2 regions of the Pseudomonas sp. 18-147 genome follow, and region 1 is predicted to be linked to the other one. Evidence: predicted binding sites of a transcription regulator. Region 1 holds the regulator's gene; the other holds the start of a gene.

Region 1 (4,491 bases):
TCGGCCTACCAGACCTATCGGCACTGCGGGCTGGCGGGTTGCATCCTGACTAAGCTGGACGAGGCGGGCAGCCTCGGTGAATCGATGGCGCTGGCTATCGCCCAGCGTCTCCCGGTAGCCTATCTGGCGGATGGGCCGCGGATTCCGGACGACCTGCAGGTGGCGCGCAGTCACCAACTGGTCAGCCGGGCGGTGAGCCTGCAGGCACCGGAAGAGCCCAGCGAGGACGCCATGGCCGAGATGTTCGCCGGGCTCTACCAGCAACCGGCGCGGCGTGCCGGCTGAGGACGTGGGAAGAACCGCGCGTGGCGCGGGTGACGGAAGCGAAGGTGGCTTCCGCCGGGCCGGGAGCGATGGCGCATCGTTCCCGCCAAAACCGGAGAGCGCTGGAAGGGGCGTTCCGGGAAGACGACAACACAAGGTATGAAGCAGATGGGTAGCATGCATCCCGTACAGGTGATCGCAGTAACTGGCGGCAAGGGCGGCGTCGGCAAGACCAATGTGTCGGTGAACCTGGCACTGGCTCTGGCCGATCTCGGCCGTCGCGTCATGCTGCTGGATGCCGACCTCGGCCTGGCCAACGTCGACGTCCTGCTGGGACTCACGCCCAAGCGCACCCTGGCCGACGTGATCGAGGGACGCTGCGAACTGCGCGATGTCCTCCTCCTCGGTCCCGGTGGCGTGCGCATCGTTCCCGCGGCCTCCGGCACGCAGAGCATGGTGCACCTCTCGCCCATGCAGCATGCGGGGCTGATCCAGGCGTTCAGCGATATCAGCGACAACCTCGATGTCCTGGTCGTCGACACTGCCGCCGGAATCGGCGATTCGGTGGTCAGTTTCGTCCGCGCCGCGCAGGAGGTGCTGCTGGTCGTCTGCGACGAGCCGACCTCGATCACCGATGCCTACGCCCTGATCAAACTGCTCAACCGCGACCACGGCATGACCCGCTTCCGGGTCCTGGCCAACATGGCCCACAGCCCGCAGGAAGGACGCAACCTGTTCGCCAAACTGACCAAGGTCACTGACCGTTTCCTCGACGTCGCACTACAGTATGTAGGTGTCATCCCTTACGACGAGTCGGTACGCAAGGCCGTGCAGAAACAGCGAGCCGTATACGAGGCATTCCCCCGCTCGAAGGCGTCCCTGGCCTTCAAGGCGGTCGCGCAGAAGGTCGATAGCTGGCCGCTGCCGGCCAACCCGCGCGGGCACCTGGAGTTCTTCGTCGAACGACTGGTCCAACACCCCGCGACAGGTTCGGCCGTATGACAGCGGCCTCTGGAGTGCGTATGTATAGCAAGGCGCAAGCGCAGAACTCCCAGGAGCAACTGATCCAGCGTTACGCACCACTGGTCAAGCGCATCGCCTATCACCTGCTCGGCCGCCTGCCGGCCAGCGTGCAGGTGGAGGACCTGATGCAGGCCGGCATGATCGGCCTGCTCGAGGCCGCGAAGAAATACGACGCCGGCAAGGGCGCCAGCTTCGAGACCTATGCCGGCATCCGTATCCGCGGGGCCATGCTCGACGAGGTCCGCAAGGGCGACTGGGCGCCGCGTTCGGTGCACCGCAACACGCGCATGGTGACCGACGCGATCCGCGCGATCGAGGCGAGAACCGGACGCGACGCTAAAGATCACGAAGTTGCTGCCGAACTCCAATTGAGCCTCGAAGATTACTACGGCATCCTCAGCGACACGCAGGGCAGCCGCCTGTACAGCTTCGACGACCTGTTGCAGGACGGCGAACATGGATTGCCGGAAGACACCAGCCTCAGTCACAACGAACCGATCCACGGCCTGCTCGACGAACGTTTCCAGGCGGCCCTGGCGGATGCCATCGCCAAGTTGCCGGAGCGCGAGCGCCTGGTGCTGGCGTTGTATTACGACGAGGAACTCAACCTCAAGGAGATCGGCGAGGTACTGGGCGTCAGCGAATCGCGGGTCAGCCAGTTGCACAGCCAGTGCGCCGCGCGTTTGCGCGCGCGCCTGGCCGATTGGCGGTCGGCCTGAACCGGCCTCGACCGCAGCTTGTAACCGTTAACGCAAAAGAATGTGTGGCGCGTCCCCTGGGGCGCGCTCTGGTCTGTACGGAGGTTTACTTGGACAAGAACATGAAAATTCTCATCGTGGACGACTTTTCCACGATGAGACGCATCATCAAGAACCTCTTGCGGGACTTGGGCTTCACCAATACCGCCGAGGCCGACGACGGCACCACGGCGCTGCCGATGCTGCACAGCGGCAATTTCGACTTTCTCGTCACCGACTGGAACATGCCGGGCATGACCGGCATCGATCTGCTGCGCGCGGTTCGCGCCGACGAGCGCCTCAAGCACCTGCCGGTGCTGATGGTCACCGCCGAGGCCAAGCGCGACCAGATCATCGAAGCGGCCCAGGCCGGGGTCAACGGCTATGTGGTCAAACCCTTCACCGCTCAGGTCCTGAAGGAAAAGATCGAGAAGATTTTCGAGCGGGTCAACGGCTGAAGCCGGCCAAGAGGGTGTCATGGTGCTTGGTAACGATTCCACGGGCGACGAATTCGAATCGACCCTGAAAAAACACGCGCGCGAACTGGTGGACTGTCTCGAACGGGGGCACTTCCAGCAGGCGGTGCAATTGATCCAGGAGCTCAGCCAGGCCAGGGACCGTGGCCTCTACCAGGAAGTGGGCAAGCTGACCCGCGAACTGCACAACGCCATCGTCGATTTCCAGATCGACCCGCATTCCCCCCACGCGCAGGAAATGTCGCAGATCGCCGATGCCACCGATCGTCTTTCCTACGTGGTGGAAATGACCGAGAAGGCCGCCAACCGGACCATGGACCTGGTGGAGCAGAGCGCCCCGCTGGTCAACCAACTGGGCGACGATTCGCGGGAGCTGCACCAGGAGTGGCAACGCTTCATGCGCCGGGAAATCGACGCTGACGGCTTCCGCGAGCTGGCCAAGCGCATCGAACAGTTCCTCGTGCGCAGCGGCGAGAACGCCGGCCAGTTGTCCTCGCAGCTCAATGACATCCTGCTGGCGCAGGATTACCAGGACCTGACCGGCCAGGTGATCAAGCGTGTCACCAAGCTGGTCACCGAGGTCGAGAGCAACCTCGTGAAGCTGGTCTGGATGGCCGGCCAGGTGGACCGTTACGCCGGAATCGAGCACGACCACGTGAGCATGCGCCACCAGGCCGCGCTGGAGCGTTCGGCCAAGGGCGAGGGGCCGCAGGTCGCCGCGGAAAAACGAGAGGATGTGGTGTCCGGGCAGGATGACGTGGACGATCTGCTGTCCAGCCTGGGTTTCTGACCCGCCCGGCTCAAGACTGCGGCATCGCTGCCGTTAAGTAAGCATTGAACGCTGGCATCCGCGGGCTGCTGGCACAGCCTTCGTCATGCCGGTGATCCCGGCGGGCGGGCTGAAGTCGGTCCGGAAAGCCGGGCCGGTATTTCCGGCAGGACAGCGGTCCTGCCGATCCTTTCGAGTAACACGTCTCTGGGAGCAGCCGAATGAGCTTCGACGCCGATGAAGAAATCCTCCAGGACTTCCTGGTTGAGGCCGGCGAGATTCTCGAGCAATTGTCCGAGCAACTGGTCGAGCTGGAGAGCCGGCCGGACGACATGGACCTGCTCAATGCCATTTTCCGTGGGTTCCATACGGTCAAGGGCGGTGCCGGCTTCCTCCAGCTGAACGCGCTGGTGGAATGCTGCCACATTGCGGAAAACGTCTTCGATATCCTGCGCAAGGGCGAGCGGCGCGTCAGCTCCGAACTGATGGATGTGGTGCTGCAGGCGCTGGATACGGTCAACGCGATGTTCGACCAGGTGCGCGAGCAGTCCGAACCGACCCCGGCGACGCCCGAGCTGCTGGCGGCCCTTGCCCGCCTGGCCGAGCCTGAGGGCGCCGCGCCTGCGGAACCTGTGCAAGCGCCGCCGGCGGCCGTTCCGCCAGCCGAGCCTGCGGCGCCGCCGGAAGCGCCCGCGCAGAGTGTCTCCAGCGATATCACCGACGACGAGTTCGAGCAGTTGCTGGATGCTCTCCAGGGCGACGAAGCGCCGGCTTCCGCCGTTGCAGAAGCGCCCGCGGCTCCCGCTGGCGACGAGATCAGCGACGCCGAGTTCGAGGCGTTGCTCGACCAGTTGCACGGCAAGGGCAAGTTCGTCCCGCCGGCGGTCTCGGCCGAGCCTGCGCAAGTCCCCGCCGAGGCGGTCGAGCCGGCCGCGGCTGCCGCTGGTGACGATATCAGCGACGACGAGTTCGAGGCGCTGCTCGACGAACTGCACGGCAAGGGCAAGTTCGGCGATGTCCCGGAAGCCGCCGGCACACCCGCCGCACCGGCTGCCGCGGCTCCAGCGGCTGCGCCGGCGGAGCAGGGCAAGGCGCCGGCCGCCGCGGGCGGCGATGAGATCAGCGACGACGAGTTCGAGTCGCTGCTCGACGAACTGCACGGCAAGGGCAAGTTCAACGGCGCCTCCGAGGCCGTGGCGGCCGCCGCGGCGGTAGCCAAGAA
Region 2 (4,491 bases), 210 kb from region 1:
CACCGCGTCCAAGGCGGAAATCGAGCGGCGCATGCGCGAGGAACTGCCGGGCCTGCCCCTGGTGGTGGCGCGGCCATCCATCGTGGTGGGCCACCGTACCCTTGGCTGCCAGGCCTCCGGCAGCATCTTCTGGGTCTTCCGCATGGGCTTCGCCCTGGAAAGCTTCACCTGCGGCCTGGACGAGCAGATCGACGTGATTCCGGTCGACTACTGCGCCGAGGCGCTGATCGGCCTGGCGCTGAAGCCGTGCCTGGGGCACAGCCTCTATCATATCTCCGCCGGCCATCGCGCGGCCTGCACCTTCGGCGAGATCGACGAGGCCTTCGCCCGCGCCAACGGGGCGGCGCCGGTAGGCGAGCGCTACCGCAAGGTGGAGGTGGACGACCTCAAGGAACTGGCGAAGAGCTTCGAGTCGCGCATCGGCCCGGCCAATCCGCGTCTGGTCCTGCGCGCGTTGCGCTTGTACAGCGGCTTTGCCGACCTCAACTACCTGTTCGACAACAGCCGTCTGCTGGAGGAGGGAATCTCCGCGCCGCCGCGCTTCACCGACTACCTCGACGTCTGCGTGCAGTCGTCAAGCGCGGTGAGCATCCCGGCGCAGATGCAATGGGACTTCAAGTGACGGCAGGTGCGGGGAGCTTCCTCCCCGCGGCCTGATCTCAGCGGTTGAAGCGCTCGACCAGGGAATACTGGCTCTGCGCGGTGGTGGTCAGTTCCTCGCTCAGTTTCGCCGTGCGCAGCGCCTCGTCGGAGGTCTGCTCGGCCAGGGCGGCGATGGTGCTGATGTTGCGGTTGATTTCCTCGGCCACCGCGCTCTGTTCCTCCGCGGCAGCGGCGATCTGGGTGGTCATCTCGGTGATGTTGCTGACCGCCTCGCTGATGCCGACCAGCGCGCTGTCGGCTTCCAGCACCCGCTGGACCCCGGCTTCGGCCTGCTGCAGGCCGCTCTCCATGGTATGTACCGCATCGTTGGCGGTGTTCTGCAACTTGGCGATCAGGTGGTGGATCTGCTCGGTGGAGGCCGCGGTGCGTTGCGCCAGCGAGCGCACTTCGTCGGCCACCACGGCGAAGCCGCGTCCCTGGTCGCCGGCCCGCGCCGCCTCGATGGCGGCGTTGAGAGCGAGCAGGTTGGTCTGGTCGGCGATGCCCTTGATCACATCGACCACGCCGCCGATCTCGTTGCTGTCCTGGGCCAGGCGACTCACCGCGGCCCCGGTCTCGCCCACCGACTCCGACAGGCGCTGGATGGCGTTGCGCGTCTCCGCGGCGATGTCGCGGCCGCGCGAGGTCAGTTCGTTGGCCTTCTGTGTGGCGTCGGCGGTCAACTGGACGTTGTTCGCCACTTCCTGGGTGGTGGCGGCCATCTCGTTGACCGCGGTGGCCACCTGTTCGGTCTCTGCGCGCTGCTGTTCCAGACCGGCGGAGCTGTGGTGGGCCAGGGTGTCGGCCTGGCGCGCCTGTTCGGTGAGGTATTCGGCGGTGTCCTGCAGGCGTGTCAGGCAGGTCTTCAGGCGCGCGTCCTGGCTGAGGATGGCCATTTCCAGGCGCGCCTGCTCGCCGCGGCTGTCGGTGTACATCTGCGCGATCAGCGGGTCGGAGGTGGTCTGTTCGGCGAGCCGCATCAGGCGCTTCAGCCCGCGCTTCTGCCAGCGCAGTCCGGCCAGGCCGAGCGGAACGGCGAGCAGGCCGGCGAGGATGAAGCCCCACCAGGAGTTCAGCCAGATACCGATGAGGAAGCCGATCTGGCTGATCAGGATGAACGGCAGCCAGTCGAGCAGTACCGGCAGCCAGCGGTCGCGCCGGGGGATCGCCGGCTTGCCGGCGCCGAGGCGACGGTAGAGGGCCTCGGCGCGCTGGATCTGTTCGGCGGTCGGCTTGACCCGCACCGACTCGTAGCCGACCACCGCGCCCTGGTCGTAGATCGGCGTGACATAGGCGCTGACCCAGTAGTGGTCGCCGTTCTTGCAGCGGTTCTTGACGATCCCCATCCACGGGCGGCCGGCTTTGAGGGTGGTCCACATGTGGGCGAACACCGCCGGCGGGACGTCGGGGTGACGGATCAGGTTGTGCGGCGCGGACATCAGCTCCTCGCGACTGAAGCCGCTGATGTCGATGAAGGCTTCGTTGCAGTAGGTGATGATGCCTTTGAGATTGGTGGTGGTGATCAGGCGTTGTTCCGCCGGATAGACGCGCTCGTGCTGGGTGATGGGCTGATTGTTGCGCATGGGCCTTCCAAAACAAGTGAAGCATTTACCTCTGCATCGGCGAAAACGCCTTTCACATGAGGGATTTGTGAATGCTTTCACGAGGAAAAACAGATAGCTATTGACCCAAAGCATGAGAACCGACCACGTGGTCGGATAGATGGCGGATTCGCTGATGGAGGTCAATGCGTTACGGTTTCGTGTCGTTCCCGGCGGCGCGCATGGGCTGGGGAGGGGCCTGGCGGATAAGCGCGAGGCGGCCATCCGCCGGTCCTGCGGGGTATCGGCGGATGACGCCGGGGCGTCGTTCGCCCTGCGAAGCGCCCGCGGCCCCGGGCGCCGGAATGAAAAAGGGGTGGCCGAAGCCACCCCTCCGCGCGTACCGCCGCTGCCTCAGAGCATGCTGCGCAGCACGTAGTGGAGGATGCCGCCGGCCTTGAAATACTCGACCTCGTTGAGGGTGTCGATGCGGCAGAGGACCTTGAAGCTGTCCTGGCTGCCGTCCTCGCGGGTCACTTCCACGCTGAGCGGCATGTGCGGCTTGAGTTCGCCGCCGAGGCCGCGGATGTTCAGCACCTCCTTGCCGGTCAGCTTCAGGCTCTTGCGGTCCTGGCCGTTCTCGAACTGCAACGGCAGCACGCCCATGCCGACCAGGTTGGAGCGGTGGATGCGCTCGAAGCTCTCCGCGATCACCGCCTTCACGCCCAGCAGGTTGGTACCCTTGGCCGCCCAGTCGCGCGACGAGCCGGTGCCGTATTCCTTGCCGGCGACGATCACCAGCGGGGTGCCGTCCTCCTGGTAACGCATGGCCGCGTCGTAGATCGCCAGTTTCTCGCCGCTGGGCACGTACAGGGTATTGCCGCCTTCCTCGCCGCCGAGCATCTCGTTCTTGATGCGGATGTTGGCGAAGGTGCCGCGCATCATCACCTCATGGTTGCCGCGACGGGAGCCGTAGGAGTTGAAGTCCTTCGGTTCCACGCCGTGCTCGCGCAGGTAGCGGCCGGCCGGGCTGTCGGCCTTGATGTTGCCGGCAGGGGAGATGTGGTCGGTGGTCACCGAGTCGCCCAGCACCGCCAGCACCCGCGCCTGCTCGACGTCGGCGATGGCCGGCGGCGCCTCGGCGATGTGTTCGAAGAAGGGTGGATGCTGGATGTAGGTGGAGTCGGCCTGCCACTCGTAGGTGTCCGACTGCGGCACCTGGATCGCCTGCCATTTCTCGTCGCCGGCGAAGACCTCGGCGTACTCCTTGTGGAACATCTCGGTGTCGACCTTCTGGATCGCCTCGGCGATTTCCTTCTGGCTCGGCCAGATGTCCTTCAGGTAGACCGGCTGGCCGTCCTTGCCGGTGCCCAGCGGTTCCTCGCTGAGGTTGATCCGCACGCTGCCGGCCAGGGCGTAGGCCACCACCAGCGGCGGCGAGGCCAGCCAGTTGGTCTTCACCAACGGGTGCACGCGGCCTTCGAAGTTGCGGTTGCCGGAGAGTACCGAGGCGACGGTCAGGTCGGCCTGCTGGATGGCTTTCTCGATCGGCTCCAGCAGCGGGCCGGAGTTGCCGATGCAGGTGGTGCAGCCGTAGCCGACCAGGTCGAAGCCGAGTTCGTCGAGGTAGCGGGTCAGGCCGGCAGCCTTGAAGTAGTCGGTGACCACCTTGGAGCCCGGCGCCAGCGAACTCTTCACCCAGGGCTTGCGTTGCAGGCCTTTTTCCACCGCCTTCTTCGCCAGCAGGCCGGCGGCCATCATCACGCTGGGGTTGGAGGTGTTGGTGCAGGAGGTGATGGCGGCGATCACCACCGCGCCGTTCTTCAGGCGGTGGGTCTGGCCGTCGTGCTGGTAGTCGATCTCGCCGAAGGCGGCGTTGGCGCCGACCGCGGTGCCGCCGCCGCCCTCGCTGAGCAGGCGGCCTTCTTCGGTGCTGGAGGGATGCAGTTGCAGGCCGAGGAACTCGTTGAAGGCGCTGGCGACGTTCTGCAGGGCCACGCGGTCCTGCGGGCGCTTCGGTCCGGCCAGGCTGGCCTCGACTTCGCCCATGTCCAGGTGCAGGGTGTCGGTGAACACCGGCTCGTGGCCCTTCTCGCGCCACAGGCCCTGTTCCTTGCTGTAGGCCTCGACCAGCTTGACCGTGCTTTCCGGACGTCCGGACAGGCGCAGGTAGCCGAGGGTGATCTCGTCCACCGGGAAGAAGCCGCAGGTGGCGCCGTATTCCGGGGCCATGTTGGCGATGGTGGCGCGGTCCGCCAGGGGCAGGTCGGCCAGGCCGTCGCCGTAGAACTCGACGAATTTCCCCACC

Evidence for each region. Region 1 encodes FliA, which starts transcription of late flagellar genes. Its sites were predicted from a motif close to CTAAAGTTTNNNNNNNNNNNGCCGNTAA; they were not measured.
Region 2: a site for FliA is predicted at 2,259-2,286, ahead of ACM0M4_RS18705 (methyl-accepting chemotaxis protein). Genes of this name have one in related genera too.

What each region holds. Positions count from the first base shown of each region.
Region 1 is NZ_CP182296.1:4,156,819-4,161,309, reverse strand. It holds gene flhF (flagellar biosynthesis protein FlhF) at 1-285, shown strand, start outside; gene fleN (flagellar synthesis regulator FleN) at 424-1,266, shown strand; gene fliA (RNA polymerase sigma factor FliA) at 1,263-2,006, shown strand; gene ACM0M4_RS19685 (chemotaxis response regulator CheY) at 2,108-2,482, shown strand; gene ACM0M4_RS19680 (protein phosphatase CheZ) at 2,502-3,290, shown strand; gene ACM0M4_RS19675 (chemotaxis protein CheA) at 3,491-4,491, shown strand, end outside.
Region 2 is NZ_CP182296.1:3,950,883-3,955,373, reverse strand. It holds gene cprA (cationic peptide resistance protein CprA) at 1-622, shown strand, start outside; gene ACM0M4_RS18705 (methyl-accepting chemotaxis protein) at 660-2,225, opposite strand; gene acnA (aconitate hydratase AcnA) at 2,598-4,491, opposite strand, start outside.